Regions from separate parts of the Krasilnikovia cinnamomea genome, predicted to be linked through region 3. Evidence: predicted binding sites of a transcription regulator. Region 3 holds the regulator's gene; each other region holds the start of a gene.
What was found. Region 3 encodes HrcA, which represses chaperone genes, less so after heat shock. Its sites were predicted from a motif close to GGTTNGCACNCTCNNNNNGAGNGTGCNAACC; they were not measured.
Positions count from the first base shown of each region.

Region 1: groL (chaperonin GroEL) is a predicted target of HrcA. The motif match lies at 2,097-2,127, and genes of this name have one in related genera.
Region 2: groES (co-chaperone GroES) is a predicted target of HrcA. The motif match lies at 1,959-1,989, and genes of this name have one in related genera.

Region 1 covers NZ_SHKY01000001.1:2,530,343-2,534,320, reverse strand. The annotation lists gene EV385_RS11370 (GNAT family N-acetyltransferase) at 240-1,226, shown strand; gene EV385_RS11365 (GNAT family N-acetyltransferase) at 1,299-1,826, opposite strand; gene groL (chaperonin GroEL) at 2,318-3,940, shown strand.
Region 2 covers NZ_SHKY01000001.1:4,201,992-4,205,969, reverse strand. The annotation lists gene groL (chaperonin GroEL) at 1-1,443, opposite strand, end outside; gene groES (co-chaperone GroES) at 1,515-1,829, opposite strand; gene EV385_RS19105 (class I SAM-dependent methyltransferase) at 2,060-3,235, shown strand; gene ybaK (Cys-tRNA(Pro) deacylase) at 3,511-3,978, shown strand, end outside.
Region 3 covers NZ_SHKY01000001.1:4,845,923-4,849,900, reverse strand. The annotation lists gene dnaJ (molecular chaperone DnaJ) at 1-1,023, opposite strand, end outside; gene hrcA (heat-inducible transcriptional repressor HrcA) at 1,082-2,104, opposite strand; gene EV385_RS22170 (DUF4870 domain-containing protein) at 2,302-2,940, shown strand; gene hemW (radical SAM family heme chaperone HemW) at 2,991-3,978, opposite strand, start outside.

The sequences.
Region 1 (3,978 bases), 2.3 Mb from region 3:
GGGTATTTCCTTCCGGGGAGGGCTTGCGGACCGATCGCAGGCTCGGCAGGATGCTCTACGCGGGAGGACGCGACGCCGTACGAGGTCCCACCTTCGAGCTTGGCGACAATCTCCGAGGGGCCCAACGACCCAGCGCCGGAGGCGCTGTGCGCGCGTCCTCCCGACCAAATCTCCTCTGTGCAAATCTTCTCCGGCAATAATCGTTCGCGCCGGACGGAGTGTGCGTTCACCCTGTCGGGATGCGCATCGAGCCCTTGACGGACGCCACGATCGACCATGCGTACGGCGTACTGCGCGCTGCGGATGAATGGGATGTTCCGGATCTTCCACCCGTGGCGAAGTCCGTCTTCACGGTGGCGGTGCGCCATCCCTTCCCCGGCACGGAGCAGGAGCGCTACCTCGCCGTCGACGGCGGCGGGACGCCGGTCGGCTTCCTCGGCCTCAACCTGCCCCAATACGACAATGTGGACAATGTCTCTACGCTGCTGGTCGTCGCGCCGGAGCATCGGCGCCGGGGTTACGGCCGGGCGCTGCATGCGTACGCCGTCGAGCGGGTCCGGGTGGCCGGGCGCAAGCGACTCATCGCAAGCACGACCGGTGCCCGCCCGGACGGCGCCGCGTTCGCGGATGCCGTGGGGGCCGCGCCCGCGCTCCGCGAGACCCGCAGCCGCTTCGACGTCGGGGGCGCCGACCACGACCGGCTGGACGCGTTGCGCGCCGAGGCGTGGCGGCACGCGGACGGATACCGGCTCGTCCAGTGGATCGGGGTGCCGCCGGACGAGTTCCTCGACGACCTGGCCTACCTGGACGGCCGGCTGCTGGCGGACGCGCCGGTCGGCGACCTGGTCATGGAGGTCGAGCAGGTCGACGGGGCCCGGGTGCGCGGCAACGAGGAGGCCCGGCGCGCCCGGGGCATGACCGCCTTCCACACCGGCGCCGTGCACGCCGCGACCGGGCGGCTGGTCGCCTGGAGCACGCTGACCGGGACCGAGGCGGCTCCCGAGCATGCCTGGCAGCAGATCACCATCGTCCACCCCGGGCATCGCGGGCACCGGCTCGGCCTGATCGTGAAGCTGGAGAACGTACGGCACATCCGGGCCGCGCGCCCCGGGCTGACCGCGATCGACACCATCAACGCGTCGGCGAACGAGCGCATGCTCGCCATCAATCGGCTGATGGGCTTCCGGCCGGTGGACGTGGAGATCCAGTGGCAGCAGGCGGTGTGAACAGCCGGGCCGCCCACGGGCGCAGCGCAAGCTCGCGCAACACCGTACGGGCGGCGTGCCACGGGCGGGGCATCAGGCGCGGCGGCGCATCTGCAGCTCGGTCAGGGCCGGGATGACCGGGTGCGGCACCCGGATGCCCGTGTCGGCAAAGCCGAGCCGCTCGTACGCCCGGACCGCCCGGTCGTTGCCGACCACGACCTCCAGCATGAGCTCCGGGCGCCCGGCGGCGCGCGACCACTCGGCGACCGCCTCGACCAGCTCGTCCAGCACGCCCGTGCCGCGATGCGCGGGGGTGATGTAGACGGCGAACACCACGGTCGCGCCCGGCTCGTCCGGCAGCATCGTCCCGCCCGCGTGGCCGATCAGCGGGCCCCGGCCGGGATCCGCCACGAACTGGGCGAGATGGTCGCCGCTGGCCGCGTCGGCGATCCGGCGCCGGTAGTCGGCGTGCGGGCGGGCGGCGGCCTGCGCCACCGTCTCCAGGAACGCCAGCGGGCTGTCGGCCAGCATCTCCAGCCGCAGCGCCCGGGTCCGGGCGGCGTCGGCGGCGGTGACCCGGTGGACGGTGTGCGTACGGGGCCGGGCGAGTGTGCCGGTCATGCTGTCTGCCTACCGGTCGCGCGTCAGCTAGGCAAGCCGGATGCCGGATTCCGACCGCGCCGGGCTCGGCGCTGATGACGCCGCGTGACTCCGCTCGGGATTCCGCCGTTCAGTCGGCGCGGGCGGCCGAACGGCGAGATGATTCGCTGGCCTGCCGGTCGGGCGCCCACCTCCGTAGCCTGCTCACCGTGCGTGATCAACGCCTCGTCGGAGGGGTGTGCGGGGTGGCCGGTCGTCCTTGCACTCGCCACCTCAGAGTGCTAAACAAGTCATTGGCACTCGCGCCACGCGAGTGCCAACAGGTCGGGACGGTGGGGTCACGGTCACGGCGTCGCCATCGGCGCCGGGGCACGAGGCCGGTCGTCGCGGGCTATCCGGCCCGTCCTGCGGACGTCGCATCGCCAGGTGGCGACGTCCGAAGAGATCCTCAACGTGCGGAAAGCGGGGCCGAACAGGCCCGGCACCGCGAGTGTCCAGGAGGACAACGCCGTATGGCCAAGATCATCGCATTCGACGAGGAAGCTCGTCGCGGCCTCGAGCGGGGCATGAACCAGCTCGCCGACGCCGTCAAGGTGACGCTCGGCCCCAAGGGCCGCAACGTCGTGCTCGAGAAGAAGTGGGGCGCGCCCACCATCACCAACGATGGTGTGTCGATCGCCAAGGAGATCGAGCTCGAGGACTCCTACGAGAAGATCGGCGCCGAGCTGGTCAAGGAGGTCGCCAAGAAGACCGACGACGTGGCCGGCGACGGCACGACGACGGCGACCGTCCTCGCCCAGGCGCTGGTCCGTGAGGGCCTGCGCAACGTCGCGGCAGGCGCGAACCCGATGGCCCTGAAGCGGGGCATCGAGGCCGCCGTCGCGAGCGTCTCCGAGGCGCTGTCGCAGATCGCCAAGGACGTGGAGACCAAGGAGCAGATCGCCTCCACCGCCTCCATCTCCGCCGGTGACTCCACGGTCGGCGAGATCATCGCCGAGGCCATGGACAAGGTCGGCAAGGAAGGCGTCATCACCGTCGAGGAGAGCAACACCTTCGGCCTGGAGCTGGAGCTCACCGAGGGTATGCGCTTCGACAAGGGCTACATCTCGGCGTACTTCATGACCGACGCCGAGCGGATGGAGGCCGTCTTCGACGACCCGTACATCCTCATCGCCAACAGCAAGATCTCCGCGGTCAAGGACCTGCTGCCCGTCCTCGAGAAGGTCATGCAGTCCGGCAAGCCGCTGGTCATCATCGCCGAGGACGTCGAGGGCGAGGCCCTGGCCACCCTGGTCGTCAACAAGGTGCGCGGCACCTTCAAGTCCGTCGCCGTCAAGGCCCCGGGCTTCGGCGACCGCCGCAAGGCCATGCTGGAGGACATCGCGATCCTCACCGGCGGCACGGTCATCAGCGAGGAGGTCGGCCTCAAGCTCGACGCCGCCGACCTGAGCCTCGTGGGCCAGGCCCGCAAGGTCGTCATCACCAAGGACGAGACCACCATCGTCGACGGTGCCGGCAACGCCGAGCAGATCCAGGGCCGGGTCAACCAGATCCGCGCCGAGATCGAGAAGTCGGACTCCGACTACGACCGCGAGAAGCTGCAGGAGCGCCTGGCCAAGCTGGCCGGCGGTGTTGCGGTCATCAAGGTCGGCGCGGCCACCGAGGTCGAGCTGAAGGAGCGCAAGCACCGCATCGAGGACGCCGTGCGCAACGCGAAGGCGGCCGTCGAGGAGGGCATCGTGCCCGGCGGTGGCGTGGCGCTCGTGCAGGCCGGCAAGACCGCGTTCGACAAGCTGGACCTGGCCGGCGACGAGGCCACCGGCGCGAACATCGTCAAGGTCGCGCTCGACGCCCCGCTGCGTCAGATCGCCGTGAACGCCGGCCTCGAGGGCGGCGTCGTGGTGGAGAAGGTGCGCAACCTGGAGGCCGGTCACGGCCTCAACGCCGCCAACGGCGAGTACGTGGACCTGCTGGCCGCGGGCATCATCGACCCGGCCAAGGTCACCCGTTCGGCGCTGCAGAACGCCGCGTCGATCGCCGCCCTGTTCCTCACGACCGAGGCGGTCGTGGCGGACAAGCCCGAGAAGACCCCGGCCCCGGCCGGTGCTCCGGGCGGCGGGGACATGGACTTCTGAGTCCATCCCACTCGCACCAAGCGCGAAGGCGGGCCGCT
Region 2 (3,978 bases), 640 kb from region 3:
GTCGGCGGCCGCGTCGAGGCCGTGACCCCAGTCGAGGTCGCTGACCTTGCCGACCACCACGTAGCCGTCGTGGCCCGCGTTCTGCGCGATCCAGCGCAGCGGCTCGACGAGCGCCTTGCGGACGATCGCCACACCGCTGGCCTCCTCGCCGGACAGGCCGAGGCTGCCGTCGAGCACCGAGGTGATCTGGGCGAGCGAAGCGCCGCCACCGGGGACGGTGCCCTCCTCGACCGCCGCCTTGGTCGCCGCGATGGCGTCCTCGATGCGGTGCTTGCGCTCCTTCATCTCGACCTCGGTCGCGGCGCCGACCTTGATGACCGCCACGCCGCCGGAGAGCTTGGCCAGCCGCTCGGACAGCTTCTCCTTGTCCCAGTCGGAGTCCGACGCCTCGATCTCCTTGCGGATCTGCGCGACGCGGTCCTCCACCTCGGACTTCTGGCCGCCGCCGTCGACGATCGTGGTGTTCTCCTTGTCGACCACGACGCGCCGGGCGGTGCCCAGCATCTCCAGCGTGACCTGGTCCAGCTTGTAGCCCAGCTCGGGGGCGACGAGCTCGCCACCGGTCGCGATCGCCAGGTCCTGCAGCATCGCCTTGCGCCGGTCGCCGAAGCCGGGAGCCTTGACGGCCACGACCTTGACGGTCTTGCGCAGCGCGTTGACGACCAGGGTGGACAGTGCCTGTCCCTCGACGTCCTCGGCGATGATGAGCAGCGGCTTGCCGGACTGGACGACCTTCTCCAGCAGCGGCAGCAGCTCCTCGATGCTGGCGATCTTCTGCGTGCTGATGAGGAGGTACGCGTCCTCCAGCACGGCTTCCTGCGACTCGGGGTCGGTCACGAAGTTCGGCGAGATGAAGCCCTTGTCGAACTGCAGGCCCTCGGTGACCTCCAGCTCGGTGCTCAGCGCCGAGCCTTCCTCGACCGTGATGACGCCGTCGCGGCCGACGCGGTCCATCGCCTGGGCGATGAGCTCGCCGATCGTGGCGTCCTGTGCCGAGATGGTGGCCACGTTCGCGATCGCCTTGTGGTCGGCGACCGCCACGGCCTTGTCGAGCAGGGCCTTGGAGACCGCCTCGGCGGCCGCGTCCATGCCCCGCTTGAGCGCGATCGGGTTGGCGCCCGCGGTCACGTTGCGCAGACCCTCGCGGACGAGTGCCTGAGCGAGCACGGTGGCCGTGGTGGTCCCGTCGCCGGCGACGTCGTTGGTCTTGGTCGCCACCTCCTTGACCAGCTGGGCCCCGAGGTTCTGGTACGGGTCGCTGAGCTCGATCTCCTTGGCGATGGTGACGCCGTCGTTGGTGATCGTGGGCGCGCCGAACTTCTTGTCGAGGACGACGTTGCGGCCCCGCGGGCCCAGGGTGACCTTGACCGTGTCGGCGAGCGTGTTGACGCCGTGCTCCAGCAGGTGCCGGGCGTCGTCAGAGAAACTGAGGATCTTCGCCATGTATAGGTCCCTTCACGCACCACCGCCCCGGTCCGGTACACCGGACCGAGGCGGTCAGCACTGTCAGTAGGTCACTTCTCGATGACCGCGAGGACGTCGCGGGCGGAGAGCACCAGGTACTCCTCGCCGGCGTACTTGACCTCGGTGCCGCCGTACTTCGAGTACAGGACCGTCTCGCCGACCTTGACGTCAACCGGGATCCGGTTGCCCTTGTCGTCGATGCGGCCGGGGCCGACAGCGAGGACGGTGCCCTCCTGCGGCTTCTCCTTGGCGGTGTCGGGGATCACGATGCCCGACGCCGTGGTCGTCTCAGCCTCGTTCGCCTGGACCACGATGCGGTCCTCGAGCGGCTTGATCGCAACCTTCGTCGCGGTAGTCACGGGCATACCCTCCTGGGGTACTTGGTGTCGTCGCCGACCAACTGGCCGGCCGGATGCCTCATGCCACCGGGCGGGGCCGTCGTCGCGGGTGCCGGTCCGCCTGGCGCTAGTCGCGCGGCCCCGGCGGGTCCGCGCGGCTGGCACCCTCGTGGTGAGAGTGCTAATCGGAGATTATGCCGGTACTGGCACTCCGTCAAGGAGAGTGCCAACACGCCCCACCCGCGAGAATGACTCCCGTGGACCTGGAACTGCTGGCAGCACTGCGTACCCCCGAGGGGGCGGCCGCCCTGGCGGCCGCCGCCGAGGTGTCCGGCGCCGACCCCCTCGCCGCCGCCGCGCGGCTGCGCGCCCGCGGGGTGCCCCCGCCGCTGGCCGCCGCCGCGCTCACCCAGGCGGAGCTGCGGCGCCGCGCCGCCGCCAAGTTCGGCGCGGCAGCCGCCACGATGTTCTTCACCCGGGCCGGCCTGGAGCAGGCCACCCGCGCGGTGGTCGCCGACCGGCGGGCGGCCCGGCTGCGCGCCGCCGGGGTCACCACCCTGACCGATCTGGGCTGCGGGCTGGGCGCGGACACGCTGGCCGCGGCCCGTGCGGGCATCCACGTGTACGCGGTCGACGCCGACCCGCTGACCGCCGCGCTCGCCGCGGCCAACGCGGCCGCCGCCGGGCTGGACGGGCTGGTCACGGTCGCCTGCGCTTCCGCGACGACCGTGGACCTCGCGGGCGCGGACGCGGTCTTCGCCGATCCCGCGCGGCGCACCGGCCGTGGCCGGGCCATGAACCCCGACTCGTGGTCGCCCCCGTGGGACTTCGTCGCCGGCCTGCCCGCCCGGGTGCCGCGTACCGTCCTGAAGCTGGCGCCGGGCATCGACCACGCCCTGCTGCCGCCGGGGGCCGAGGGCGAGTGGGTCAGCGTCGACGGCGACCTGGTCGAGGCCGCGTTCTGGTGCGGGCCGCTGGCGGCGGTGCCGCGCCGGGCCACCGTGCTGCGGGGCGCGGAGCCGGTCACGCTGACCGGCTCCGGGAGCGCGGCCGCCGCGGTGGGCCCGGTCGGTCCGTACCTGTACGACCCGGACCCGGCGGTGGTCCGCGCCCACCTGGTCGCGGAGTTCGCGGCCGGGATCGGCGGGCGCCTCGCCGACCCCCGGATCGCGTACATCTACACCGACGACCCGGTCGACACGCCGCTCGGGCGGCGGCTGGCGGTGACCGACGTGCTGCCGTTCTCGTTGAAGCGGCTGCGGACGCTGCTGCGGGAGCGGGGCGTCGGGCGGCTGGAGATCCGCAAGCGCGGCTCGGCGCTTGAACCGGAACGGCTGCGCCAGGACCTGCGACTGTCCGGCCCGAACGCGGCGTCGCTGGTGCTGACCCGGATCGCCGACGCGCCCACGGCCCTGCTGTGCGCGGCCCGGTGATCCCGCGCCGCACCGCCGAGCCACCGCGCCGCACTGAGGACCAGCCAGCCCTGGCAACACGCCGCACTGAGGACCCAAGAGGCCCCGATCGGCGCGCTGCACTGCGGATCGGCGAGGCCTGATCAGCGCGCACTGAGGACAGTCGACGTCGGCTCACTGAGGACGGCGGACATCGGCTCACTGAGGACGGCGGACATCGCCCCAGCACTGAGGGCAGCGGAGGAGACACCGTGGCGCGCCGTCGCCCGGGCGCCCCGGGACGCTAGCCTTCGCGCGTGGCCAAGAAGAGCGCGGGCACCCCGGCGACGGCGCTGCTGAGCGCCGAGCGCGTGGCGTACGAGTTGCACCCGTACGAGGTCTCGCCGGATGCGCCGGACTACGGCGCCCTGGTGGCGCAGGCCCTCGGTGTCGACCCGCATCGGCTGTTCAAGACGCTGATCGCCGAGGTCGACGGGGCGCTGACCGTCGCGGTGGTACCGGTGACCGGCGACCTGGACCTCAAGGCTCTGGCCGCGGCGGTCGGCGGCAAGCGCGCCACGCTCGCGGACCGCGCGGTAGCCGAGCGCAGCACCGGATACGTACGGGGCGGGATCAGCCCGCTCGGGCAGCGGCGGAGGCTCCCCACGGTGGTCGACGACTCTGCGCTGGACCTTGATCAGATGGTTATCTCCGCCGGCCGCCGGGGACTTCAGGTTTCGGTCAAGCCCGCCGATCTGGTCCGGCTGACCGCCGCGACAGTCGCG
Region 3 (3,978 bases):
CGTGAGCTTGGTCGGCGTCTTGACGTCGAGGTGGACGAAGAGGTCGCCGCGTCCCTGGCCGCGCAGGTGCGGCACCCCCTTGCCGCGGATGCGCAGCGTGGAGGCGGGCTGGGTGCCCGACTTGACCTCGATCGCCTCCTCGCTGTCGAGGGTCTTGATGGTCAGCCGGGTGCCGAGCGCGGCCGCGGTCATCGGCAGCGTGACCCGGCAGTGCAGGTCGTCGCCCTTGCGGGAGTAGACGTCGTGCGGGCGCTCGTGGATCTCGACATACAGGTCGCCGGCCGTGCCGCCGCCCGGGCCGACCTCGCCCTGCTGGGCCAGGCGGATGCGCATGCCGTCCTCGACCCCGGCCGGGATCTTGACGGTCAGGGAGCGACGGGTACGGATGCGGCCGTCGCCCGCGCAGGTCGGGCACGGGTGCGGGATGACCGTGCCGTGGCCCTGGCAGACCTGGCAGGGGCGCGAGGAGACGACCTGGCCCAGGAAGGTGCGCTGCACGGACTGCACCTCGCCGCGCCCGCCGCAGGTCTCGCAGGTGGCCAGGTGGGTGCCGGGTGCGGTGCCCGCGCCGGTGCACTGGGTGCACAGCACGGCGGTGTCGACCGTGATCGGCGCCTCGACGCCGAACGCGGTCTCGACCAGGTCGAGTTCGAGGCGCAGGATCGCGTCGGCGCCCGGGCGGGTACGCGGGCGCGGGCCGCGCGCGCCGCCGCCGGCCGCGGTGCCGAAGAAGGCGTCCATGATGTCCTGGAAGCCGACGAACGGTCCGGCGCCGCCGGGCCCGGCCGGTCCACCGCCGCCCCCGGGAGCGAGGGGGTCGCCGCCGAGGTCGACGATCTGCCGCTTCTGGTCGTCGGAGAGAACCTCGTACGCCGCGTTGATGTCCTTGAACTTCTCGTGCGCCTCCGGGTCGGGGTTGACGTCCGGGTGGTACTGGCGAGCGAGCTTGCGGTACGCGCGCTTGATCTCGTCGTCGGTGGCGTCCCGGTTGATCCCGAGAATTCCGTAGTAGTCCTTGGCCACTGGGGTTCGAGTCCTCATGTCTGCCACGCCCGTGCGGGCACTCGTCGTCGCGGATCCGTCAGTTCTGTGCCAGCAGGTCGCCCATGTAGCGTGCCACGGCACGCACGGTAGCGATCGTGCCGGGGTAGTCCATGCGGGTGGGGCCCAGCACGCCGAGCCCACCGACGATGGTGGCACCCGGGCCGTAGCCCGTGCTTACCACCGACGTCGACCGCAGATTGTCGATCTTGTTCTCGTCGCCGATGCGGACCCGGGTGGTGCTGGGCTCCACCTCGCCGATCAGCTTGAGGAGGATGACCTCCTCCTCCAGCGCCTCCAGGACGGGGCGCAGGGTGCCCTGGAAGTCCAGCACGCTGGCCCGGGCCAGGTTGGCCGTACCGGCCAGGGCGACGCGTTCCTCGCCGCGCTCCACCAGGGTCTCCAGCAGCACCGTGGCCAGGCACGCCACCGTCGTACGGCGCTCCGGGGCGGTCTCGTCGACCAGGCCCTGGACCAGCGGCGGGGTGTCCGCGAGCTTCTGCCCGGCCAGCTTCTCGTTGCACCGGCGGCGCAGCTCCGTGACGTCGTCGGGGCCCACCGGCGCGGGCAGCTCCACCAGGCGCTGCTCGACCCGGCCCGTGTCGGTGATCATGACGAGCAGCAGCCGGGTGGTGGAGATCGGCACGAGCTCCAGGTGGCGCACGGCGGAGCGGGACAGGCTCGGGTACTGCACCACGGCGACGTGCCGGGTGAGCTGGGCCAGCAGCCGCACCGTACGGTGCACCACGTCGTCGAGGTCGACCGCGCCGGCCAGGAACCGCTCGATCGCCCGGCGCTCGGCCGGACTCAGCGGCTTGACCCGGGAGAGCCGGTCGACGAACAGCCGGTAGCCGAGGTCGGTCGGCACCCGCCCCGCGCTGGTGTGCGGCTGGCGGATGTAGCCCTCCTCCTCCAGCACGGCCATGTCGTTGCGCACGGTCGCCGGGGAGACGCCGAGCTGATGCCGCTCCACCAGGGCCTTGCTGCCCACCGGTTCCTGGGTGGCGACGTAGTCCTCGACGATGGCGCGCAGCACCTCGAGCTTGCGGTCATCGAGACTCATCGGACCCCTCCCCCCGGTCTGGTCGGTCAGCACCTGACTGGCACTCGGCTTGAGCGAGTGCCAGTCTACGTCGCCGCGGCCGATGGCGCGATGATCGCGCGCCACCCGGCCGGGGTCCCTTAGCCGACTGTCTATTCTTCGACGCCGTCCGCATGTTGACCTCGACCGTGTTGAGCTGCGGCCCTACCCTCTCTGGCATGACTGAACCGCCGCGCCCGCCCGGTGAGGGGAACCCAACGGACCCCACCGCGCCGTTCAACCCACACACGGGCAACGAGCCGACGCCCGGGTCGGCTCCGCCGCCTCCGCCCGGTGCGCCCCAGCCGCCCCCGTACGGCAGCCCGCCGCCCAGCTCGGGGGCCGGGGGCTACCCGCCGCCCAGCTCCGGCGCGGGCGGGTACGCCCCGCCGCCCGGCGGTGGCTACGGGCCCCCGCCCGGCGGTGGCTACCCGACCGGGGGCACCCCGCCGCAGTACGGCTACAACCCGGGCGGCGCCAACGAGGACAAGACCTGGATCCTGGTCGCCCACTTCGGCGGCGCGGCGGGCGCGTTCTTCGGCGGCGGCGCGGCGGGCTGGATCGGCCCGCTGGTCGCGTTGCTGGCCCGGGGCAACCAGTCCCCGATCGTGCGCCAGCACGCGGTGGCCGCGCTGAACTTCCAGCTCCTGTGGACGATCATTGCGGTGGTCGGCTACGCCCTGATGTGCATCGTCATCGGCATCATCCCGGTGATCGGCGCGATCATCGTGGGCACGATCTTCGGCATCATCGCCGGGGTCAAGGCCAACAACAACGAGCCGTACTCGTACCCGATGACCGTCTCGATGATCAAGTAACAGCCCCTGGTCGTGGCGCCGGGTTCACCCCCGGCGCCAACGCCGCGGCGCTACGGCAGCAGGTCGCGCACGACCGCGTCGGCCAGCAGCCGCCCGCGCAGGGTCAGCACCACCCGCCCGGCCGCGTACGCCGCCGGGTCCAGCAGCCCGTCGTCGTGCGCCCGCCGCGCACCGGCCAGCCCCGGTGCGTCCAGCGCGGCCAGCGGCAGCCCGTCGGCCAGGCGCACCCGCAGCATGACGTCCTCGGTGTGCCGGTCGGTCTCGGTGAGCAGTTCTCGGGCCTGCCCCGGCGAGACGCCGTCGGCCAGCCGCGCCGCGTACGCCGCCGGATGCTTGACGTTCCACCAGCGCACCCCGCCGACGTGGCTGTGCGCGCCGGGCCCCAGGCCCCACCAGTCACCGCCGGTCCAGTACAGCAGGTTGTGCCGGCACCGGGCGGCGGGCGTGGCCGCCCAGTTGCTCACCTCGTACCAGGACAGCCCGGCCGCGCCGAGTGCGGCGTCCGCGGCCAGGTAACGGTCCGCGGCCACATCGTCATCCGGGTACGGCAGCTCGCCCCGGCGCATCCGCGCGGCCATCCGGGTGCCGTCCTCCACGATCAGGGCGTACGCGCTGACGTGGTCGACCCCGGCCCCGGTCGCGGCGGCCAGGGACGCGGCGAAGTCCTCGGCGCTCTCCCCCGGCGTCCCGTAGATCAGGTCCAGGTTGACGTGGTCGAACCCGGACTCGCGGGCCTCGGTCGCGGCCTGCGGGGCCCGCCCCGCGGTGTGCCGTCGCTCCAGCACCTGGAGAACCCCGGGTGCGGCCGACTGCATGCCCAGCGAGATCCGGGTGTACCCGGCCTTGCGCAGCCGCTGCAGCGAGCGCGGGGTGACCGACTCCGGGTTGGCCTCGGTGGTGACCTCCGCGTCGGCGGCCAGCCCCCAGGTGGCGTCGATGCCCTCCAGGATCCGGGCCAGGTCGTCCGGGTCGAGCAGGGTCGGGGTGCCGCCGCCGACGAAGACCGTGTCCACCCGCGCCGGCGGGTTGTCCAGCACC